One region of the Exiguobacterium sp. s78 genome, then DNA from elsewhere that is predicted to be linked to it. Evidence: predicted binding sites of a transcription regulator. Region 1 holds the regulator's gene; each other region holds the start of a gene.
The links. The regulator Rex, encoded in region 1, represses fermentation and respiration genes when NADH is low (regulators of the CRP and FNR family bind a similar motif). The targets are predictions, from matches to a motif close to TTGTGAAATATTTCACAA.

Region 1 (8,014 bases):
AAAAACGGACGTTGACGTTATTTAAGGTCTTCTATAAGGATACGGATCAAAACGAATACCTCTTCTTCATCGAAAAAGAAGGCGGTCTGAAACTCGATCTATTCAAGAAGGGTTACTCACGTTTGTCTAATTACTAAATCCATGAAAACAGCGGATTCCTAAATAGGAGTCCGCTGTTGTTCGTTCATTGCCATTCAGTGATACCCGTCAAGTCATCATAGATACGATCGGGATCGAGATTCAATTCCTCGACCGGAAGTCCATTTCGATTGATCCATGCCGTTTTGAAGCCGAAACTCTTCGCCCCGGTGATGTCCCAACCGTTCGAGGACATGAAGAGGATTTCCTCGCGTTTTAGACCGAGCGTGTTTAAGGCATGCATATAGGATGCAGGTGCTGGCTTATACTGTTTGATATCATCGACACTGACGAGATGTTCGAACCGATCGGCTAAGCCTGACTGCTCAATCAGCGGATCGAGCATATCATGGGAACCATTCGAGAAGACGACTAGGCGCTTGTCCGCCATCGTCTCGAGAACGGAGCTAACTTCGGGATATACATTAAGCGTCAGGTACGTCTCCATTAAGGTCGTGATTTGTTCCTCGGTCACATGGAGCTTCAGTTCGAGTAACGTATAGCGGAGAGCATCTTGTGTCACTTGGCTGAACGGCACATACTGTCCGTTCAATTGTCGGAGGAAAGAGTACTCCAGTTGTTTCTCCCGCCAGCGTTTGCTGATCGCTTCTCCGTGACCCGGGTAAAGTTCTTCGGCTTTTTCTTTGACGGAATGGACATCGAATAATGTACCGTAGACGTCAAAGACAAGTGCTTGAATCGTCATAAAACATTCATCTCACTTTCATAGAGTCTGTTTTAACGATTCCCTTACAGTACGGATTCAAACGACACTCAAGAATGAACCTGTCGTAAAAAGCGATGAAACGTCTGTGCGAATGCGCGGCAAGCGGCCTGTTTCTCCGGGGTATTCGGATCAAACTCAATCTTCAAGCCATCCGTGACGAGGGTCGCCCCAGCTTCTTTTAACGCGTCTTCAATCAAATCAACCGCTGCGCAGTACTTCGGATAATCAAGATCCCCCGAACCAAAAGCAGCAGCCGGTATCCCGTCTAAGGATTGTTCCCGTAGCTCCTCGACGAAGTCTTCTGCTTCATACGGTAAATCACCGTCTCCCCATGTATATGAGCCGAGTAATAGACCATCAAAACGTGATAAGTCCTCCCCGACGAATTGATCTAGTTCCGTGATCGTCACGTCGACATCGTGTTGCTCGAGTTCATGTTGAATGAGCGAGACGATATCTTCCGTATTACCGGACATGCTGACGAATCCAATCGCGATATGCATGCATCTTCCTCCTTTCACTGTACTTCTCTACTTTAATTGATAATGATTATCAATGTCAAAGGGCATATAAAAAAGCACCTTCCAAAGAAGATGCTTTTCTATACATTAGTCTTGTAGTTCGGCCCATTCCTCAATGGAACGAATGACCGGTTCGAGTTGGCGCCCTTTGTCGGTCAAACTGTATTGAATCTTAATCGGACGATCGGGAATGACAGTCCGGATGACGATGCCTTCCGCTTCGAGCTCCTTCATACGTTCCGTGAGCATACGACCTGATAATTCGGGAATGGCATCTTGAATCTCATTGAAACGACATGTCTTCGTCAACAAGTGACGTAAGATCAGACCCGTCCATTTCTTACCTAAGATTTCAAAGGCATGTTCGACTTTGGGACAAAGAGCCGGTTGGATTGCGACTTCTTCCATCAGCACTCATCCTTTCTATAGTTGTAGTATACCCGCTTCTGCTAAAAAAATCGAATCATTTTACTTAATGTAACGTCTTGAACTAAAACAAATCTATTTACTTTTAGTAAGTGATAAGATATAGTCTGTTTATTGAGTTACTTAAAGTAACTAAAATACATTAGGTAAAAGGAGAAGAGAGCAATGATGGATACAGGACTTTTAATTATTCGTTTAATCATCGGCTTAACGTTCGCTGCACACGGGACACAAAAATTATTTGGTTGGTTCGGCGGACACGGAATCGCTGGAACAGGCGGTTGGTTCGAATCAATCGGCATGAAGCCAGGGAAGACACTCGCGATTACAGCAGGTCTTGCTGAATTGATCGGCGGCTTGTTGTTTGCAGGAGGCGTATTCCTCTGGATCGCAGCACTCCTCATCATTGGATCGATGCTTGTCGCGATCGTTAAAGTACACGGTGCGAATGGTTACTGGGTGACGCAGAACGGGTACGAATACAACATGGCATTGATCGTCATCGCGCTTGGTGTAGCTATGATCGGTGCTGGAGACTATTCACTCGCTGCACTCATCGGGTGAAGAAAAAGGTGGGTCATTCATGAAGTTCGAGGCATCAACGCTTAGCGCAAAAGACAATTATAAATTACTGATCGGAAGCATCATTCCGCGTCCGATTGCTTTCGTGACAACGCAAGGAGAAGACGGGACGGTCAACGCCGCACCGTTTTCCTTCTTTACGGTCGCTTCAAGCAGTCCACCACAACTGGTGATTGCCGTACAACGGACGGATCAGGGTCAGAAGGATACGGCACGTAACATCTTGGCGAAACAAAGTTATGTCATCCATATCGTCAGCGAAGAGATCGTCGACGCAGTCAATGAGACAGCAGCGCCACTTGCTTACGGTGAAAGTGAGCTTGAGCGGACGGATTTGACGCTCGTCGATAGTGACGCGATCGAAGTACCCGGAATCGCCGAAGCGAAAATCCGCTTCGAGATGCGCTTGACGCAATACGTCGAGCTAGAAGGTGCCGATCTTCTGATTGGGGAAGTACTGCGTTATCACGTCGCGGATGAACTCGTCGATTCGTTCCGGATTGACGCAGCAGGCTTGAAGGCTGTCGCTCGTTTAGCAGGGAATGATTATGCGACGATCGGGAAGACGTTTACGATTGCCCGACCGACAAAATGATAGAAGCGTGAATGCTTGATTCATCGTACGATTCGTTTTGATTCAAACGAAAAGGAGTGGAGAGACCGGTCTAGCTACCGGAATCTCCACTCCTTTTTCTCATGTCGTTCATCTGATTCATCGATCGGACTTCAAGGTTGCGGATCGATTTCGTTTGAAGAGGCTTCAAGACCATGACGTTTACTGTACTGATAGCCATCGAGCAAATAAAAGACGATTGCGAGTGCCCAAATGCCGACACAGCTTATCAAGAAAGCGGTGAGCGGTGAGACACTACCGTAATACGATAGGATCAACGGGTCATTGAGTTCGACGAATAGCTGTGTCGTCAGGAGCGTACAGCATAATCCCGAGAGTAAACTGACGAAAAGACCGCTCCATGTCTGGATGACGAGACCGATCATACAAGAAATCAGGAGGAACAAAGGAAGCGCGGCATTAAAAGCATCCGGCCGGATGAAGGTGGACACGTAGTCTGCATACATCGGTACGAAATAAAGGATGCCGGATAGCAGTCCTTGAATCAAGTTAATGAAAAAGCTTTTCGTCCGCATCAGTGTTGGTTCTCCCATCGTTCCATCAATTCGAGTAGATCGACATCAATTTGGTCACGTTCTGCTGAAAGAGCTGTCGCTTTCGGAATATCGTTGAAGACTTCCGGTTCACAGAGCAATTGTTCAATTTCTGCCGAACGCTGTTCGAGCCGCTCGATGTCTTGTTCGAGTTGCTCGATCTGCTGACGGCGCTTGCGTTCTTCTTTCTGTGCTTCCTTGTCGATCGTCTTCGACGCCGTGACCTTTGCGGCTTTTGCTTCCTCGGCTTCAAGACGCGCAATCTCTTCTTGCTCCGCCTTCTTCTCCGTGTAGTACGAATAATCACCGAGGTATTCCGTCACGCCGGCTTCACTCATCTCGATGACGCGGGTCGCGATCCGGTCAATGAAGTAACGGTCGTGGGAGACGAATAGCAGCGTACCTTCGTAGTCGACGAGCGCGTTTTCAAGGACCATCTTCGAATCCAGATCCAAGTGGTTCGTCGGCTCATCGAGGACGAGGACGTTCGTCTTCCGGAGTTTCAGTTTCGCGAGCGCGAGACGTCCGCGTTCGCCACCGGATAACTCATGAACAATCTTGAAGACATCGTCACCGCTAAATAGGAATTGCCCGAGTACGGACCGGACTTCTTGTTCACGCATCAGTGGCCATTCGTTCCAAATCTCATCGATGACACGGTTCCGATCATTGAGTTCCGCCTGCTCTTGATCGTAATATCCGATCGAGACGCCGGTTCCGAAACGGAAATCACCGAAGAGGGGGCGTAAGCGGCCGACGAGGACTTTCAGGAGCGTCGACTTTCCGATTCCATTCGGTCCGACGAGTGCCAGCGATTCACCGCGTTGCAAGCGGAACGTGATGTCTTTTGAGACAGCTTCTTCGTAACCGATCGCCAGTTGATTGACTTGAAGAACGTCGTTCCCGCTCTGTTTTTCAATCGGGAAGGACAGGACCGTGCTACGCTCATCCCCATCTGGTCGGTCGAGCCGGTCGACCTTCTCGAGCCGCTTCCGGACACTTTGGGCACGTTTTGTCGTCGTCGCCCGGGCGATGTTCCGTTGAATGAAGTCCTGCATCTTCGCGATCTCTTCTTGCTGCTGTTCAAACTGCTTCATTTCCTGATCGTATAAGGCCGCTTTTTGCTCCAAGTACTTCGTATAGTTCCCCGTGAACTTACGACAGACATTGCGCGACAGTTCGTAGACGACATTGACGACTTGGTCGAGGAAGTACCGGTCGTGCGAGACGATCAGGACGGCACCACGATAACCACCGAGGTAGCTTTCAAGCCAAGCAAGCGTATCGATATCGAGGTGGTTGGTCGGCTCATCGAGAATGAGGAGCTCTGGTGCTTGCAGGAGCATCTTTGCTAAGGCAAGCCGTGTCCGTTGACCACCGGATAATGTCTGAATCCGGCGCGAGTAATCATCCGGATAAAAGCGCATGCCGTGCAAAACGGAGCGGATATTCGCTTCGAACTGATAACCACCGGCTTCTGAGAAGTCGTGTTGCGCTTGATCGTACGTCTTCAAGAGACGATCGTAAGCGACCGGGTCGTTCAAGATATGCTCCATGCCCATTTCGATTTCCATCCGGCGCAGTGTTCGTTCTTGTTCCTGGAGATGTTCGAAGACGGTCAGCATCTCGTTCCAGATCGTCTCATTCGATTCGAGACCACTGTCTTGCGCGAGATAACCGATTTTGACATCCTTGCCTTTCATGATGTCGCCCGAGTCATGACTGAGTTCACCAGCGATGATTTTGAGCAAGGTCGATTTACCGGCACCGTTTCGTCCGACGAGCGCAATCCGATCTCGCTCTTGTACTTCCAGTTTGATATTTTCTAAAATCGGCTCGACGCCGAATGATTTCGAGAGTTGATTGACTTGTAAGAGTATCATTTCCATCCATCCTTCCACCCTTTAGTCTATCACGAACAAAAGCGCAAGGTCCTGCGGAATATATTATTTGTGACTCTATGTGAAGTGGTTTACAATCAAGGAGAGTAGAAAGCTTTTTGCAAAGATTTGGGTGCCACGATGGATGTGGCCGAAGGGGGAACTGCAGGATGAATGGACCAGACACAAAAATTCCACAAGCGACAGCAAAACGGTTGCCGCTATATTATCGCTTCATCCAAAGTTTATACAATTCAGGCAAGCTCCGCGTCTCTTCTGCTGAGTTAAGCGAGGCGGTGAAGGTTGATTCAGCAACGATTCGTCGCGATTTTTCCTACTTTGGGGCATTAGGGAAGAAGGGGTATGGGTATAACGTTCAACATCTCTTAACGTTTTTCCGCAAAACCTTGAATCAAGATGAGGTGACGAATGTTGCCTTAATCGGGGTCGGTCATCTCGGAACAGCGTTTGCAAATTATAACTTTTTAAAGAATAATAGTACTCGGATAGTCGTTGCGTTTGATGCGGACGAAGAGAAGGTCGGAACAACGACGCATGACGTTCCAATCTATCATGTTTCGGACATGAAAGAACAAATCGAAGCGAATCAGGTCGATGTTGCCATCTTGACGGTTCCATCGCAGTTCGCACAGTCAGTAGCGGATGAGTTAGTCGAGTATGGTGTGACAGGCATCCTGAACTTTACGCCAGCGCGGTTGAACGTGCCAGCGAGCGTCCGGGTCCATCACATCGATTTATCGATCGAGTTGCAGTCGTTAGTTTATTTCATGAAGCATTATTCGCAATCAGCTGAAGGAGTGAAATCATAATGGAAAACCTTATCCCGCTCACACTAGGTATCGGACCAGCGAGCATCGGATTAATCGCGGTCGTCGCGTTGATCATCTTCGGACCGAAGAAGTTACCAGAATTCGGACGCGCTGCGGGTCAGACATTGAAAGAGTTCAAGAATGCCACGAACGGCATCATGGACGACGATAAAAAGGACGAACCGAAAGAGAAGTGATTGAATCATGACGGTTGATCAAGAGCAAAGCATGACGTCGCACCTTGACGAACTGCGCAAGCGGATCGTCTGGTCGCTTATCATCGTCGTCGTCCTGTTCGCTGTCGCATTTCCGCTCGTCCGACCGCTCGTTCGCTTCTTGCAAGCGGACTTAAAAGAGCTCGGCATCGGTTTGAATGCCTTCAACGTCGCCGATCCTTTAATGTTGTATTTGAATCTTGCGTTCATCATTGCGCTGATTTTAGCGTCACCGTTCTGGATGTATCAACTCTGGGCATTCGTCCGACCAGGACTTTATGACAAGGAGCAAAAAGCGACATTGACGTATATTCCGGTCATCTTCTTTCTATTTTTGGCTGGCGTAGCCTTCTCGTATTTCTGGTTGCTTCCCTTCTTGCTTGAAGTCTCAACAGATCTCGGGAAAGAGCTCGGAATCGAACAAGTCATTGGAGTCGAGAACTACTTCAGTTTCTTAATCCGATTGACGATGCCGTTCGGTCTTCTGTTCCAATTGCCGGTCGTGACGATGTTCCTGACGCGTCTTGGTCTCGTGACGCCATATTTCATGCGAAAGAATCGGAAATATGCGTACTTTGTGCTGTTCGTCGTTGCGGCATTGATCGCACCGCCGGATGTGACGTCACACTTGATGATCTCGGTGCCATTGTTCGTTCTCTATGAGATCAGCATCTTGATTTCTGCGCGGACGTACAAAAAGGTCTTGATCCTCGAGCAACAGGCAGAGCTTGAACGACAGGCGGACTTGATGCGTGAATTGAATAAATGAATCGTGAATTCCTTCCGACGATTTTGGAAGGGATTCTTTTTTATGAAAGCGTTCTTTTTATATTGATAAAGCAGTTAGTGATGCGTATACTAAAGATAATTCATGGGGGCTTAGCTCAGCTGGGAGAGCGTTTGGCTGGCAGCCAAAAGGTCGTCGGTTCGATCCCGATAGTCTCCACCAATACCAAATATCTAACTCCTCGAAGCGTCGAGGAGTTTTTATTTTACTCCCAGTTAAATTCCTTACAAATATAAAATGTCATGTAAAACAAATAAATTAAAAAAATAGACAAATATAAATTGTTTATTTCCATTAAATTCATTAAACTAAATATACAGAATTTTCGTTTAACTGTTTTATCAGTAGTACTACTATGGTTTTACAGAAAAGGGGAAAACGAACGCATGAAGAAGAAGATTGCACTTATGGCAGCCGTCTTAATGACGTCTTCCAATCTAGTCAGTGCGCAAGGTGCACTGTCGTCGCAAGACAAAGCAACGGGTCAAAAACCGCAAGCGCTCTCGCTGAAGAAATCGGGGCAAGAGAAGAACTACAAACAATCGGATAAAGTCCGTGTCGTCATCGAGATGGAAGAGAAGCCGGCGATTCAAATCGCCCAGGCTCAAAACAAGCGGTATAGCACATTGAGCAATGCCGAAAAAGAGTCGATCAAAGATCGCCTCGTCAGCGTCCAAAAATCGGTCAAGTCAGCCATCGCTAAAAAATCAATTCCCGTTACATATAAGGAGAGCTTCACGA
Region 2 (8,014 bases), on a different contig from region 1:
GGGCACTTCTTCGTCTACCGATTCCGACTCGGCTTCGTCAACGTTATACGAACCGATTAGAAAGCACGAAAATCATTGATATCGGCGTACGCGCTGTCGATCAAAATCGAATTGTCTGGGATATCGGAGATTACGTAGGAGGATGGTTCGTGTTTTGGCTCATTCGCAGACGAATGCGCTGAACTTGCAATGTCTCGTTTCTCATGGTGCAATATAAGTAGAAACGAGGTGACGGACATGGACATTCCCCGTTGTGAAACGATTGCGATTGATGAACAACGTGCGTCTGAAATCGGACATATCGTTGATACGATTCCGACGCTTGAAATCGGAAAGCTATTTAAGATTCTTTCGGATGCGACACGACTGCGAATCGTTTATGCGCTGACGATCGAAGAAGAACTATGCGTTTGTGATGTCTCGGCCTCTGTCGACTGTTCGATCGCGACAGCGTCGCATCATCTTCGATCTTTGTTGAAACAAGGACTCGTCAAGTTTCGAAAAGACGGTAAAGTCGTCTATTATTCCTTGGATGACCATCATGTGTCATCGCTTGTACATATGGCGATGGAACATGTACAAGAGGGAAAAGCAATGCCTGAATGAGTCTTTAGAATAAACGAAAAGCGCAGCTTTAGCTGCGCTTTTCGTTTATTCTAAAGACGATTGTTCTGATCCTTTTGGAGCGAAGTGGTGGAAGAAAAAGACCGTGGCACTAATCAATAAAAAGGACAGGATGGAGAGAGCGAGACACATCCATTTATATGTAGCGATTAAAGTATCTGATTGTTGTAATTTGGCTTGAAGCGTTTTATACAAATCATCTTTCACACGGGATAAGTCTTCGAGAATCGTTTGAGTCGTCTGAGTCGATTGTCTAGCAAGACGTTTTGCGGCTGTTGGACTTTGACGTTCATAGACGACGAACACGCGTTCAATCTCGGACTCCCAGACATTGTTGCGGCGAAGGAGATCCTTAATCGTCCCTGGAGTAGTCGACGATTGGTTCAGACTATTTCGCAAATCATGGATTTTAGACGTTGAAAAGTAATATTGTTCGATATAACGATTATCTTCATACAATAAGAGACCACGAACCGCATTGGCACGATCTCGATTGTGTTCGACCAACTGATCTACCTGATTGATTAACGGTATATCATGATCCTTCATTTGCTCGGTCATCGTTGCAATCGTCCGATAACCGGATAAAGCATAGATGATCGGGATAGAGGCGAATAAGCTGATCAAGAAAATCAGCAGAATACGCTGACGCCAAAGAGAGTGCATGCAATCATTCCTTTAAATAAAAGACATGTCATAAGCTTAACTACTATCGTAAAAAAAGTGAAGCCTGTCTATTTTTTGAATAGGGATAATGACTGAAAAACTGAATAATACTAATAAAAAAGCAGGAAAGATGATGCAATACGAGAAGCTGTTCTAAGAAGATGAAAAAAGCACAGCTAAGCTGCGCTTGGTGTTAAAACGAATACGAATGTTCCTTGTAATTGCCAAAAACAGTATGGATTTCCGAAAATGTAACGAATGCATTCGGCTCGACAGAAGAGACGATTTCTTGCAAACGGACGATTTCGTTATTTTGAACGACGACATAGACCATTTTTTTCGTTCGGTTGGAGTATCCTCCACGTGCATCGAGAATCGTGACACCACGACCGAGTTCTTTTGTAATGACTTCATTGATTTCATCTGCTTTCTCACAAATGATGATACATTGCTTAGAAGCAGAATAGAAACTGTAAACCGTCTGAAGGGCTTTGGCGCGAACAAAGCTCATGATGAGAGCATACATAACGTGTTTAAGATCGAATACCCACCATACAAGGATGTAAATGACAAGATCTTGCATCAGAAATATACGAGGAAGTGGCCAGTTATGAAAACGAGCAAAGAAAAACTTTCCAAGAATATCAAGCCCTCCAGTTGAAGCACCACCGAAGAAAATCAATGCCATTGCAAGACCAGAGACTAGACCAGCAAAGATGGAAGCGACGAGCGGATCGTTTAGAGATTCCGGAACGATTTGAGTCGGGATCCAGTCAATTAAAAAGGAAGAAGCAATGACAATAATTCCAGATAAGAACATGAATCGTTTGCGTAGGAAACGGAAACCTAAAAGGAAGAGGGGAATGTTTAAGAGCAATTGCGTTAATCCGATTGGCGTGTGGAAGAGCTCTTGAATAATGAGCGTGATTCCCATGATACCGCCTGATCCGATATCATTTGGGGATAGTAGTAGGCTGATGTAAAGGGAATACAGCAACGTACCAATGATTAAGAAACTGATTTTTTCAACTCTCTTTTTCTGTGGGTGTGTTGTAGTCATGGCAATATGATGAGTGACCTCATGCTCCTCCTTCTGTGAGTATCTGCCTGCAAGAGTACGCTCATATGCATAAAATTTCAACCCTTCTTATGAAAAAAGATGAAAAAGGGTACGTTTTTTTAGGAAGGTGATGAAAATGAAGAAAATACTATGGATTCTTGGTTGTATCTGTTTAGGAGTACTGGTCGGAATTCGTCTTTTTGAACAACCCAATGAAAAAAATCAATCATCCATTTGGCATGATGGTGATCTTGTAGCGAGACAAGTGGGTGCCTCGATGATGAATACGGTAGCGGTTCGTCAATTAGCCGAACAACTTCCGTTCTCATCAGAATTAAAACAGGTAGATGTCGAAGGAGAATCGTTACGTCTTGCCTATGAAGTGACAGGAAAAGAGCGACAAGCTTGGATTGGTACCGACACCGGAACACTACAAGTGAATCAGGATTTTTTAAAGGCTCGGTTATCTAAAGTTCTGATGCATCATACGCTTGTTTTATTTTCAACGATTCCTGATTTAACCGACCTTGAAATTCACTACACGGATCCGTATTCAGGTGCAGATTTTACGATGGACCGGAAAACATTCGACGCCTACACTCCGACCGATATCGAACGAGCTACTTCATCTTCTAGACGCTTTAATCGTGTTGTCATTGATGGTTATGTACTCGATGCATCAAGACGAAATACTTTCTTTGAACGCTTCGCATCACGACTGCAAATCCAAACTAATTAGTTGTATAAAGCAAGAAAAGGCATTTTTCACAATCTCGACACAATGATATCGTTTACATCTCGTTCTTTTATAAAAACGATAAAACAGGTCTATTCAATACTTGAACATCTTTTAAGATGGAAGTATGATAATAAATGAACAAACATTGTGAAGTGTTGAACAAAAGAAAGAGAGGTTTCTACGATGAACGAGGTAGAAGCATTAGAAGGATTACGGAATAAAGCAATCAAGTCGACGCGCATGCTACAAATGCGTCCTCTCGAGTACTTAGTTCGTGCCATGCTAGCAGGGATTTTCATTGGATTTGCAATCATTTTTACTTTAAAAGCAATTAACGGTCTATATATGGCGGAGTCACCTGTTGCGACACTTGTCGGTGGACTGACCTTCGGAGTGGCACTCGTCCTGATCGTTTACGGTGGGGCAGAGCTGTTCACAGGAAATACGATGTATTTCACGACGGCGACGATGCGCGGCTATACGACGAAGATGGATACGATGAAGGTCTGGTTGATCTGTCTGATTGGAAATGGACTTGGAGGATTAGCGTTTGCGCTACTCTTTTCTCAAACAGGAATCATCCAAGAGCTTGGTATGAACAACTGGTTATTTTCTGTCTCAGAAACGAAGATCCACCATACGACGTGGGAAATCTTCACACGAGCTATCTTCTGTAACTGGATGGTCTGTTTAGCGATTTTCATTCCAAAGAACATGAAGAATGAGTTGGCGCAGATCATGATGATGATGGTACTGGTCGCAGTCTTCTTTGCTTCTGGATTTGATCACGTCATCGCCAATATGGCATTGTTCTCCATTGCGTTAGTCGTGCCACACCCGGATACGATCACATTTGCAGGAGCGATGCATAACCTGTTACCCGCTCTAGCTGGAAACATCATTGGTGGAGCTGTCTTCATGGGAATGATCTATACGTGGTTGAATAAAGAAAAACTAGAGGTAGATGAATCACGTCAATCCACGACACCTGTTCATATCGCTTCGAAGCAAAACGCATAAAAAAGGGCAGCTGTTGCGACAGCTGCCTATTTTTATTCCATATGTTGAAAGCGATCGACGTCTGCAGCCAGTTCTTCATAAATCGTTTCGACGATCTGTGCGTCATCGAAGAGCCCGAGGACATTATCGTCCGGTAAGGCGTCAACTGGAGACGTGAAGTACAGAACAGCCGTCAATAACAATTGTTCTTGCTCCGCATGCATCTCGAATTTTTTCTGATAGAGAGCACGAAGCATTTCAAGCAGTTGTTTTAATTGAAAATAAAGGACGAGTTCTGCCTCGCGTTCAATATCGGAACTTTCTGTAGACGCAATATCTTGCGTCAAGTGTGCAAGTCCGATTTCTGCTCGAACTAACAATTCTTGCTGTGCTTTTTCATCACCAACGAGGTCGAGTGCCTGTCGGTGAAAATACGTATAAGCCGATTTAAAATCGCCGGGTGTGAATTCCATGGTAATGCCTCCTTCTCTTCTCTTTCTAGTTTCGTCTTATTTCTTGCAAAATTGCAACTATTTCGTGAAAATAAAGATACAAGAAAGGGGATTACATAATGCCGACACAAGCAGAATTACAACAATACGCGTCTTTAGCCGTGCGTACGGGAATTAATCTACAACCAGGACAACAACTCGAGGTGCGCGCAGGAATCGAAAATTTGCCGCTCGTTCGTGAAATCACACGTGTTGCCTACGAAGTAGGAGCTACGCAAGTGTATGTACAATGGTCAGATGATGAGATGACGAAAATCCGTTATTTCGATGCACCGGAAGAGTCGTTTGATACGTTCCCGGATTGGTTAAAAGCACGTTACGACCAACTGGCAGAAGAAAAGACAGCGTTCTTATCAGTCGTCAGTGAAGATCCAGATTTATTGAATGGCGTTGACTCGAGCCGAATTGCACGTGCGAATAAAGCAGCCGGTGTCGCTCTTGCTAATTGGCGGAAGTTCGTCATGAGTGACAATGTCAGCTGGTGTGTCGTAGCAGCACCTTCTGAAAGCTGGGCGAAGAAAGTATTCCCTGATTCAGAGAATGCCGTTGAAGAGCTCTGGTCAGCTATTTTGAAAGCAACACGAGCCGATCAAGCAGATCCGGTCGCTGCATGGGCGGATCACGATCAAAATCTGCGTTCAAAAGCAAAATTCCTGACAGAGAAGAAATACAAAACATTGCACTACACAGCTCCAGGAACAGAATTATCAATCGAATTACCAGAACGTCACGTTTGGTTAGGTGGCGGTGGCCCGAATGCAGATGGTGTTGATTTCATCGCGAATCTGCCGACAGAAGAAGTGTTCACATTGCCGAAAAAGACAGGAGTCAACGGACACGTCTCAAGCACAAAACCACTTAGCTATAGTGGGAACTTGATTGATGAGTTCACACTCTGGTTCGAGAACGGAAAAATCGTTAAAGCGGAAGCAAAACAGGGTCAAGAAGCATTAGATGACTTGATTTCACTTGATGAAGGTGCACGTTATCTCGGAGAAGTTGCGCTCGTACCACACCGCTCGCCGATTTCTGACTCGGGTATCCTATTCTATAATACATTGTTCGATGAAAATGCTTCATGCCACTTAGCGATTGGTCGTGCATACTCGACGTGTCTCGAAAATGGTCCAAGCCTTTCAGCAGAAGAACTAGAAGCACAAGGCGCGAACGACTCGATGACGCATGTCGACTTCATGATTGGATCAGCGGATCTATCGATTGAAGGAGAACTTGCAGACGGAACGCGTGAATCAGTCATGCGTGACGGAAACTGGTCGATCTAAACGAACAAAAAGGTGAGTCCGAATACGGAGCTCACCTTTTTCGTAAAATGATTGATTATGCTTCTTCACCGATGATTTTCACTTCTGTCTCAAGTAAGATACCGAATTTTTCTTGAACGGTTTCTTGGACATGACGAATGAGCGCGATATAGTCGGATGCTGACGCATTCTCGACGTTGACGATGAAGCCAGCGTGTTTCTTCGACACTTCAGCGCCACCGATGCGTGTTCCCTGTAAGTTACTATCTTGAATCAGCTTACCTGCAAAATAGCCTTCTGGACGTTTAAAGACGCTACCACAAGAAGGGTACTCGAGTGGTTGTTTCGTTTCCCGCTTATGCGTCAAATCATCCATGACTTCCTTGATCAATGCTGGGTCACCCTCTGTTAACGCAAATCGACCTTCGAGGATGATGTATTCTTTCTTCGAGAAGCAACTTGTCCGGTATCCCAGTTCGAGTTCATCATGCGAAATGTTCAACAGTTCTCCTTGTCGTGTCAATACAGTAGCGCTATGGAGGCAATCCTTGACTTCACCACCGTATGCTCCCGCATTCATGATCAATGCGCCACCAATCGTTCCTGGAATTCCACAAGCGAATTCAAGACCGCTGAGCTGATGCGCGTAAGCTACACGAGAAGCTTCGATGATTGCTGCGCCACTTTGAGCGACGAGTTCATGTCCTTCGACCGAGATGTCGGTTAACTTCTCAAAGGAGAGGACAATGCCACGGATGCCACCATCACGAACGACAAGATTCGATCCGTTTCCAAGCAACGTCAAGGGAATACCTTGTTCGTAAGCATATCGGACGACAAAAGCCGTTTCTTCATAAGAGGTTGGAATGATGAATAAATCCGCGATTCCTCCCATTTTTGTATACGTATGATATTTTAAAGGTTCATTGATTAGTACGGACTCTTTTGAAATGCCTTCATACAGTCCCGTCATTACTTGTTCAGTCATTATGGTCTCAGTCCTTTTCGTGAATTCCTACTCAGCGCTCATGCGCTCAAAATATATTTTAACATTAATCGTGCGGTCGTTGTTCAACATACTGTTCCCAAAATACCGACTTATGCCGGGAATTGCAAGCACTAGGGAGTGAATGTCATCGATTAGTAATGAAAAATGTCACAAGGAAAGCAGAGTCAGGAAGAGGAATGAAGCGAAAAGAACTCGGGAAAAGAGAAGTATAGAAGGAGGCGATGACGATGGAAAGTGAACGTTTATGGATGCGACCGTTCGAAGAAGAGGATTTCAGTTTTTATAAGTCGCTTGTCCAAAATGAGCAAGTCATGCGTTATATCAATGGAGGTACTGCCCTGAGTGAAGATGAAGCACGAGAGTGGTTCGAACGGCAATTGGAGCGATACTCGGATGAACGACAAACTGGTTTTTTGCTGTTATTCAAAAAAGAAACGAATGAACCGATTGGTTTCGCCGGATTATTGATGCAGGAAGTGGATGGAATTGAAGAATTAGAAGTCGGTTATTGGCTCGAACCGAAGCACTGGAAAGTCGGTTATGGTCGTGAAGCAGCGAAACAACTAATGATGGAGGCGTTCAACCGAGGGCATGATCGAATCATCTCGATCATTCATCCCGATAATCGTGCTTCGCAAAATGTCGCTCGTGCAAACGGGCTGAACTGGGAAAAAGATACGATTTTTAGAGGTATTCCCGTCACGATCTACGCAGGACAATTATCACGACTTTGTCGTAACTAAAGAGGAGAGCTTTTTATGTACGAATTTGAATTCGAGTCTTTTCATCACATGACACCTGATACCTTATATGAACTTTTGAAATTACGCACAGATATCTTCGTCGTCGAGCAGGAGTGCGCGTATCCGGAGTTAGATGATCAAGATCAACAAGCGACACACCTGGTCGTACGGAGTGAGAGGGGTCAAATCGTCGGATGTCTTCGGATATACGATCATCCGACAAAAGGAATAGCGATTGGACGGGTAGCCGTTCATCGTGCACACCGGTCGGTTGGGTTAGCGAGACAAATGATGGAGAAAGCGATGGTTCATTTGCAGAAAGAAGCTGCGATCTACTTACAGGCACAAGCACACCTAGAAGGGTTTTACGGATCGTTTGGTTTCGAAACCGTATCCGAAC
Region 3 (8,014 bases), on a different contig from region 1:
GTACTTATTTTAGCAATGAATACGAGAAGGAACGTCCATCCTAAGACGGAGCGTTACGGACGAATGCTTTCGGGTAAAGACCTACAACGAAACGAGTAGGAGGAAAGCGCATGAAATGGAAGGGAAGAGAACGGAGTTCGAACGTTGAGGATCGACGAGGAATGGGAGGGAAAGGAATCGCCGGTATCGGTGGTGGTGTTGGGATCATCCTGCTGATCGTCATCACCTTGATGGGCGGTAATCCAGCTGAATTACTCGGAGACTTAACCGGTGGGGATCAGCAAAATACGACGTACGAAGAAACAGCACAGGAAAAAGAAGCAGCGGATTTCGTCTCTGTCGTCTTAGCGGATACGGAACGGGTCTGGACGAAGGAATTTAAAGAAGATGGCAAAACATATAAAAAACCAAAGCTCGTCTTATATACGGATCAAGTCAGTTCGGCTTGCGGACAAGCAGGGAAGTCCGTCGGTCCCTTTTATTGTCCCGGTGATCAGAAATTATACATTGATTTAAGCTTTTATGATGAACTGCAGACGAAGTACGGGGCCCCGGGCGATTTTGCGATGGCTTATGTCATTGCGCACGAAGTCGGACACCATGTCCAGACGTTACTTGGAAAGTCGGACGAGATCATGCCACTTCGAGAGCAAATGAGTGAGGAGAAGTTCAACAAGTACCTCGTTCGATTCGAGCTACAGGCCGATTATTATGCCGGCGTCTGGGCGCATCATGCGCAAGGCGAAAACTTGCTCGAAGAAGGCGATCTTGAAGAAGCGTTGACGGCAGCGAATGCTGTCGGGGATGATACGTTACAAGAGAAGGGACAAGGATATGTTGTACCGGAAAGTTTCACCCACGGCACATCGGCGCAACGAGAACGTTGGTTCCAAAAAGGCTTTGATAACGGCACGATCGAAGGTGGAGACACATTCAAAGCGAAGAACCTATAAGAATACCAAAAAACCTGTGTTCTGCTTGCGCGGAACACAGGTTTTCGTTATTTAAAAGCTTCTTATGAACGGAACATCGTCGGATCATCTGGAACGTTCTCCAGGTAAGCGATCCGTCCGTTTTCATCGAGACGTGCGATATCTTTTCCGTCTTGTGTGAAGACACTACCGTCTGCCCGTTTTCCGCAAACTGCCCAGCGTGTTTCATACGTTCCTGGTGTTGTTTCTTCCCAGCCCGCATACATATGCTTAATATCCTGATTCGCCGTGAACACATGACGGACGAACTGTTTCCAGGCGTCGATGCGGTGCTTTGGTTGTCCGTTCAGAACGAACGTGATGTCTGTCGTGAATAAGGAAACGAGGTCCTCAAAAGCTTGTGCGTCCGTGCGTGACGCGTCGAATAAGTCAAAATAACGATTCAATACCATAGTAAAAACCTCTTTCTGTTCATTAAAGTGTCATCATCCGGTTTGTGATTAACGCATGCAATCGTTCTAAATGTTCCGGTGGACAGGAGGCATCGATTGCTTGACGGATCGAGCCAATCGATTCGCGCTTTAACGTCGATTGCCACGCCTCTTCCGCCTCTGTCATTAGATTCGAGAGTAGACCGATTTCCTGTTCCTGAATTCCCATCAAATCCTCGAAGACACCGCTTGACGCATACAACGTCTGCTTGCCCTCGATCGCTTGATAAACGTCAAAGATTTGAATTTCGTCTGCCGGACGCCGTAAGCGAAAGCCGCCTTTGACACCCGGTACGGAATGCAACAGATCCGCCTGAACGAGTTTTCGTAAGAGTTTTTGAAAATAGGTTGGCGAGGCACCGAGTTGCTGGCTGATGAATTCACCGGACAACACAGCGCGATCCGGAAGAAAGGTCAAGAGCAACATCGCGTAGACGGATTGCTCGACCCCGGTTTTCATTTGCATGAGAAGTCTCCTTTCGTTAAACGTGGATAATATATATCCATAATAGTTTTATTCGAAAGAATTGTCGAGTTTTATGCTCTCACAAAACCGTCACACCTTTTCGACAGCATCTGCATGGCATCCCCGTTCCGGATTCGGTATACTAAATGTACGATATGTGAAAATATTCACTAAAAGTCGTTCACACTTTGTGAAAGGACGTTTGTATATGAATCCATTAAAAGGAATCGTCGAGATTCCACGCAGTATTCTCATTCAATTTATCATTGCAGCTTTCCTGATGGGGGTTGCGGTCGTCGGTCAATCGTATGGTATCGTGTTGACGGTCGATCGGATTTTCTTGAAAGAACAACCGTTTGAAGCCGTCATTCCGTTACTGCTCGTTGTCCTCGGGATGCTGTTGCTCCGGGTAGCAGTGACGTATTGGAACGGTCGTCTCGGTACGACGTTATCGGCACACATGAAGCAGGCCCTTCGGGAAGCACTCGTCGCGAAATACACAGGTCGTTCGGTCGAGATGATGCTACAAGGGCAAGCGGGACAGAAGGTCAGTGTCTTGCTCGACGCTGTAGACGAGATGGACAGCTACTACAGTCAGTACTTGCCGAAAGTAGTCCAGACGACGATCGTTCCCTTGATGGTCTTGATTGCAGCATTCAGCTATGACTGGATCACCGGTCTCGTCATGATGATTACGGCACCGTTCATTCCGTTGTTCTACATCATCATCGGCATCATGACGCAAAAGCGGGCCGATGCTCAACTCGAGAAGATGACGGCATTCTCGGGAACGTTCCTTGATACGTTGCAAGGACTGACGACCTTGAAGTTATTTGGTCGTGCGAAACGACAACGTGACGTCATCGAAAAAAGCAGTCTTGATTTCCGTGATGCGACGTTAACGGTCTTGAAGCTCGCCTTCTTATCGTCGCTGATGCTTGAGTTCATCTCGATGCTCAGCATGGGAATGATTGCACTTGAAGTCAGTCTGCGCTTGATTTTGTTCCAAAGCATCACCTTCATTCCGGCATTCCTGATGCTCGTATTGGCACCAGAATACTATCTTGCCTTAAAAGAGATGGGAGCTGCCTTCCATACGGGACGAGGTAGTGTCGCGGCAGCGAAACAGATCGCAGCCGAACTAACAGCAGACGATCGTCCTGTCGCCTTCGGTCAATCAGAACTTTCGATGAACCGTCCACCACGAATCGTCTTGGATGAAGTTGATTTTACGTATCAAGAAGGACGTTTTGCCTTACAAGACGTGACACTTGCGATTGAACCGTATCAAAAGGTGGCATTGATCGGTCGCAGTGGTGCCGGTAAGTCGACTGTCTTACAGTTGATTGCCGGACTCGCGGATCCAAAAGAAGGACGGATTCTGCTTGACGGGATCGAGCGCAGTCAGGTGGAGGAAGCGAGCTGGTTCCGTCAGTTGAGCTACATCTCGCAGCATCCGTATCTGTATGCCGGAACGCTGGCAGAAAACATCGCAATCGGTGAACTCCGTCAAGCGACGCCGGAAGAGATTTTTGAGGCGGCGCAGGCGGCAGGACTCGAGGAGTTGATTGCGACGTTACCTGAAGGGATTGACACAGTAATTGGAGAAGGCGGACGTGGTCTATCAGGTGGCGAGAAACAGCGCGTTGCGTTGGCACGAGCGTTCTTGAAACGACCGAACGTCATCGTCTTTGATGAACCGACGACAGGACTCGACGTCAAAACGGAGCGACTGCTTCAACAAGCGATCGAACAGCTTGGACAAGCAGCGACAGTCATCACTGTCGCACACCGCCTGCATACGATCGAGCGCTCAGATCAAATCGTCGTCCTCGATGGCGGACGAATCGTCGATTGTGGCACTCACGATGAACTGCTTGGACGTGATTCGGAATATGCTCGGATGCGTAGCGTCCAGAGAGGGGAGGAAACACGATGAAGGAACTACTAGGAGTCTTTCGATTGATGGTGCATCAAAAACGCGATATCGCCTGGTCGATCTTCTTCGGTGTCCTCGCCGGAGTGACAGCGGTCGGTTTATTCGCAGCAAGTGGTTACCTGATTTCAAAGGCAGCCTTATTGCCACCGATCCAGACGCTTGCCGTCTTGATTGCGCTACAAAAAGTGTCGAGTCTGACGCGCGCCGTCAGTCGATATGCGGAACGTTATTATTCGCACCGGGCGACGTTTACGATCCTCAGTGATATCCGGACGTCGTTCTACCGGAGACTCGAGCCGCTCGCGCCAGGAATTTTCGGCAAATACCGGAGTGGGGATTTACTTGCCCGGATTGTCGGGGACGTCGAGAGTCTGCAAAATACGTTTTTACGTGTCCTTTATCCACCGATCGTGTTGCTGCTTGTCTTCTTCTGTACGATCTTTTTCGTCAGTTTCTTCTCGTGGACGATTGCCGGACTGTTATTGCTTGGTCTGATTCTGACCGGTTTCTTGATTCCGGGTTGGTTCGCGTACCGCGAACAACGTTTCGCACGTTCAGTTCGTGTCCGCCGTGGTGATCTGTCGACAGAAGTGACAGAGTTGTTCCAAGGCTATCGGGATTTAAAGATTTATCAGCAACTTGATCAAAAAGAACAGGACTTGAATGCCGTCGCAAAACGGTATGTCGAAGAAGAAAAACGTAATGGTTTACATGCTGTTTCGAACTTGGCCTTGAATACGATGGTGACGCTGATCATCTCTTGGCTCGTTCTTGGTGTCGGTGCCTATCTTGTCGCGAGCGGACAGCTCGAAGGGGTCTTCCTCGCTTTACTCGTCATGACATCGCTGACCGTTTTTGAAAACGCCGCACCGATGGCGATTTTACCGGGCTTTTTCGAAGATAGCCGGCATGCTGCGAAACGACTTGATGAAGTCGTGACCGAGCAAGAAGAGCCAACTTATGACACGTTTGTTCTCGATCAGGCACCATCCTTTGAAACGAACGCGTTGACGTTCACTTTCCCTGATGCACCGCGTCCGGTCTTACGTGACATCACCGTCTCAATTCCTGCCGGCAAGAAGACGGCAATCGTCGGGGCGAGTGGTTCCGGGAAATCCACGTTACTTCAATTGATGTTACGGATGTATCCGACAGACGGATTAACGATTGCTGGTCAAGAGAGTCAGACGGTTGATCCGGAAGGACTGTGGCAACACGCAAATGTCGTCCTGCAACAGAATCATTACTTTTATGGAACGCTTCGCGATAATCTATTGCTTGCGAACGAAGCAGCAACGGACGAGGCGATGCGTCAAGCACTCGATGATGTTGGGTTAACGACGTTCGAATTAAACGATCGTGTATTTGAAAAAGGAGAGAACTTGTCTGGAGGAGAAAAACAACGCTTAGCGATTGCTCGTGTGCTCTTACGGGAAGCGTCGCTCTACTTGCTTGACGAACCGACGTCTTCCGTTGATGCTTTGACAGAACAGATGATTCTCGATCGATTGTTCACGCGAGCGGAGAACGCGACACTTGTCCTCGTCAGCCACCGATTAGCGGGTCTTGAAGCGATGGATCAAATCATCGTCATGGATCAAGGTCACGTCATCGAAGTCGGAACATATACCGAATTGATGGCGCGACAAGGACCGTTCTATGAATTAAAACAAGTCGAACAGTCCGTGTTTGCTCCGATTGGATAAAGATATAGGATTGGCGATGACCCAATTTGGTACATCGCCTTTTTTAGTTTATAAGGGAGAACCGAAAAAGACATGACAGTCTACCTTTGAAATGGTAAAGTCTAGAAAAAGTGTGGAGGGATTTCATGCATATCGAACAATCATCCATCGTCGTCGATCAGACAACCGTTTCATATGATCATTTTCAAATGGGATCCAAACAGGTTTGCTTCTTGATTTCGGGAGCATCGTACCTTTACGACCATCCTTACTTCTACTACAGCCGGATGGCACTACTAGCTCGAGACATCGATGTCATCTGTATTCATTATGTGACAGAAGAGCTCTTTTCGATGACAGACGCAGAATCGAATGTCTGCATGACGCAACGGGTCGACGCCGTCGTCTCAGAAGTGCTTGCGACACATACATATGAAAACGTTCAGTTCATCGCAAAGTCGTTAGGAACAATTCCGCTAGCGGCATTGCTCGCTAAGCCGAATCTACAGACAGCACGTTTCGTCTTCTTAACACCCGTTCTTGAAGCCGAAGTAGTCGAACAAATCGCCACCTCGTCGCAAGCTGGACTCCTTGTCATCGGAACAGCCGATAAGTTTTATGATGAAGCGGCACTTGAAACGTGTCGCACCTCACAACTGACGATTGATGTTATTGAAGGAGCAAATCATTCTCTGGATCAAGGATTTGAGGTTGATCCATCGCTTGCAGTCCTTGGGCATGTCGTTCGTCAAATCGAAGCTAGTTTGTTCGAACCACTACCTAAGTAACAAAAAATCCGTCCAGCAGAGAGCCTGCTGGACGGATTTTTTAGTATGGACGAAGTAAGGCACGAACGGGACTACCGTCGCCGTCGACGAGCGGAAGTGGAACAGCGTTGAGGTGGTAATCACCAGGCGTGATCGCATCAAGGACGAGTCCTTCAAGGATATGGACTCCATGCTGCGCCAGTGCGTGATGGGCCGCCATTTCCTTACTATCGATCGCATCGACGCTTGGTAAGTCGAGACCAATCAGCGAAATCCCGAGTTCTCCGAGACGCTCAGCAAGACTTGGCGTCAAGACGGGAATCGTTTCTGGGAAAGTTGATTTGTCGATCCAACCATCCGTTTTGATGATCAAGCGCTGGACGTCATTTAGCTCAAAGCCATCTAAATCAGCGGCTGTGATTTCTGTACGACCTGGTAAGTAAATGACACGCGCATGTCCGATGTAGAGATCCAGATCAAGGTCGATGATTTTTTGTCCAGCATCGTCAAAATGAAACGGCGCGTCGACATGAGTGCCAGTATGCAGACTCATCGTTACCTTTCCGACGTTAACGGAACCGGTGTCTGCCTTATTCCATGTCAATGTCGCTTCAAAAGGTGTATCTCCCGGCCACGTCGTGACGTGGCGATCAAGTGGTTGTGAAACATCAATCCATCGTGTCATCGCTTCATCCTCCTCATAATGTCGTGCGGACTGACCACAGTTCCGGGAAGAATCGGTGGTCGAGCACACGTCGTAGATAACTGACGCCAGAAGAACCGCCCGTTCCTGGCTTTTGTCCGATGATCCGTTCGACGGTACTCATATGGTTAAAGCGCCACATCTGCTGCTGGCTCCCGATATCAAGTAGTTTTTCACCGAGCTCATACAGATCCCAGTATTGTTCGACATCCCGATAGACGGTCGCCCAAGCTGCTTCGACACTTGCATTCGGCGTCCAGTCTTGCGTGACATCACGATCAAGGACGGATTGGTCGATCGGTAGCCCATGGCGCGCCATCGCCCGGATCGTTTCGTCGTAGATGCTTGGTGTCTTCAAGTCTTCGAGCATCATCGGATAGAGTGTTTCGTCATGCGCATACACTTTTAGCATCTGCTCATTCTTGAAGCCGAGCGCGAATTCGATTTGACGGTTTTGATACGATTGAAAACCGGATGAGTGACCAAGCGCATCACGGAATTCCAGATATTCGGCAGGGGTCAAGGTCGACAAGACATTCCACGACTGAATCAACTGGTGTTGAATCTTTGAGATACGTGCGAGCATCTTAAACGATGATTCGAGATCATCGTTTGCGACCGCTTGCGTCGCTGCTCGCATCTCATGCAGGATCAGCTTCATCCAGAGTTCGCTCGTTTGATGAATGATGATGAACAGCATCTCGTCATGATGCCCCGATAAGCGATGTTGACTCGTAAGCAATGGATCTAGTTGCAAATAATCCCCGTAGGACATATCTTTCTTAAAATCCGTTTGAATCGATGCTTCAATAGACGTAGGATCTGTCTTTGTCATTCCCGTTCATCCCCTTTATCGAATTAATTTAGTTTTCGTTTTTCAGCGGTCTGTGGTTGTTCCGGATGCGCCCGTTTCCAGAAGAAATAGGCGATCGATAAGAACACTAACCACGGTACACCAAACTTCAAGACGATTTGGAAATCCGTGAACCATGTCGTTAGGACGAGTGCGAATAACAACAATGCACCGAGGG

Region 2: a site for Rex is predicted at 3,235-3,252, ahead of KNQ18_RS14990 (formate/nitrite transporter family protein). Genes of this name have one in related genera too.
Region 3: a site for Rex is predicted at 2,045-2,062, ahead of cydD (thiol reductant ABC exporter subunit CydD). Genes of this name have one in related genera too.

What each region holds. Positions count from the first base shown of each region.
Region 1 covers NZ_JACSNB010000001.1:4,140-12,153, forward strand. The annotation lists gene KNQ18_RS00045 (hypothetical protein) at 1-137, shown strand, start outside; gene KNQ18_RS00050 (haloacid dehalogenase type II) at 185-844, opposite strand; gene KNQ18_RS00055 (flavodoxin) at 913-1,368, opposite strand; gene KNQ18_RS00060 (winged helix-turn-helix transcriptional regulator) at 1,474-1,794, opposite strand; gene KNQ18_RS00065 (DoxX family protein) at 1,978-2,376, shown strand; gene KNQ18_RS00070 (flavin reductase family protein) at 2,396-2,989, shown strand; gene KNQ18_RS00075 (hypothetical protein) at 3,121-3,543, opposite strand; gene KNQ18_RS00080 (ATP-binding cassette domain-containing protein) at 3,543-5,444, opposite strand; gene KNQ18_RS00085 (redox-sensing transcriptional repressor Rex) at 5,612-6,271, shown strand; gene KNQ18_RS00090 (twin-arginine translocase TatA/TatE family subunit) at 6,271-6,468, shown strand; gene tatC (twin-arginine translocase subunit TatC) at 6,476-7,255, shown strand; tRNA gene KNQ18_RS00100 (tRNA-Ala) at 7,360-7,435, shown strand; gene KNQ18_RS00105 (S8 family serine peptidase) at 7,660-8,014, shown strand, end outside.
Region 2 covers NZ_JACSNB010000004.1:106,007-114,020, forward strand. The annotation lists gene KNQ18_RS14965 (hypothetical protein) at 1-182, shown strand, start outside; gene KNQ18_RS14970 (ArsR/SmtB family transcription factor) at 238-606, shown strand; gene KNQ18_RS14975 (CHASE3 domain-containing protein) at 652-1,290, opposite strand; gene KNQ18_RS14980 (YitT family protein) at 1,484-2,350, opposite strand; gene KNQ18_RS14985 (hypothetical protein) at 2,487-3,089, shown strand; gene KNQ18_RS14990 (formate/nitrite transporter family protein) at 3,273-4,109, shown strand; gene KNQ18_RS14995 (YkvA family protein) at 4,142-4,561, opposite strand; gene KNQ18_RS15000 (aminopeptidase) at 4,660-5,883, shown strand; gene murB (UDP-N-acetylmuramate dehydrogenase) at 5,939-6,850, opposite strand; gene KNQ18_RS15010 (GNAT family N-acetyltransferase) at 7,099-7,614, shown strand; gene KNQ18_RS15015 (GNAT family N-acetyltransferase) at 7,630-8,014, shown strand, end outside.
Region 3 covers NZ_JACSNB010000002.1:40,710-48,723, forward strand. The annotation lists gene ypfJ (KPN_02809 family neutral zinc metallopeptidase) at 111-953, shown strand; gene KNQ18_RS11675 (nuclear transport factor 2 family protein) at 1,016-1,384, opposite strand; gene KNQ18_RS11680 (Rrf2 family transcriptional regulator) at 1,407-1,889, opposite strand; gene cydD (thiol reductant ABC exporter subunit CydD) at 2,098-3,828, shown strand; gene cydC (thiol reductant ABC exporter subunit CydC) at 3,825-5,534, shown strand; gene KNQ18_RS11695 (cyclase) at 5,660-6,301, shown strand; gene kynB (arylformamidase) at 6,342-6,965, opposite strand; gene kynA (tryptophan 2,3-dioxygenase) at 6,979-7,818, opposite strand; gene KNQ18_RS11710 (amino acid permease) at 7,842-8,014, opposite strand, start outside.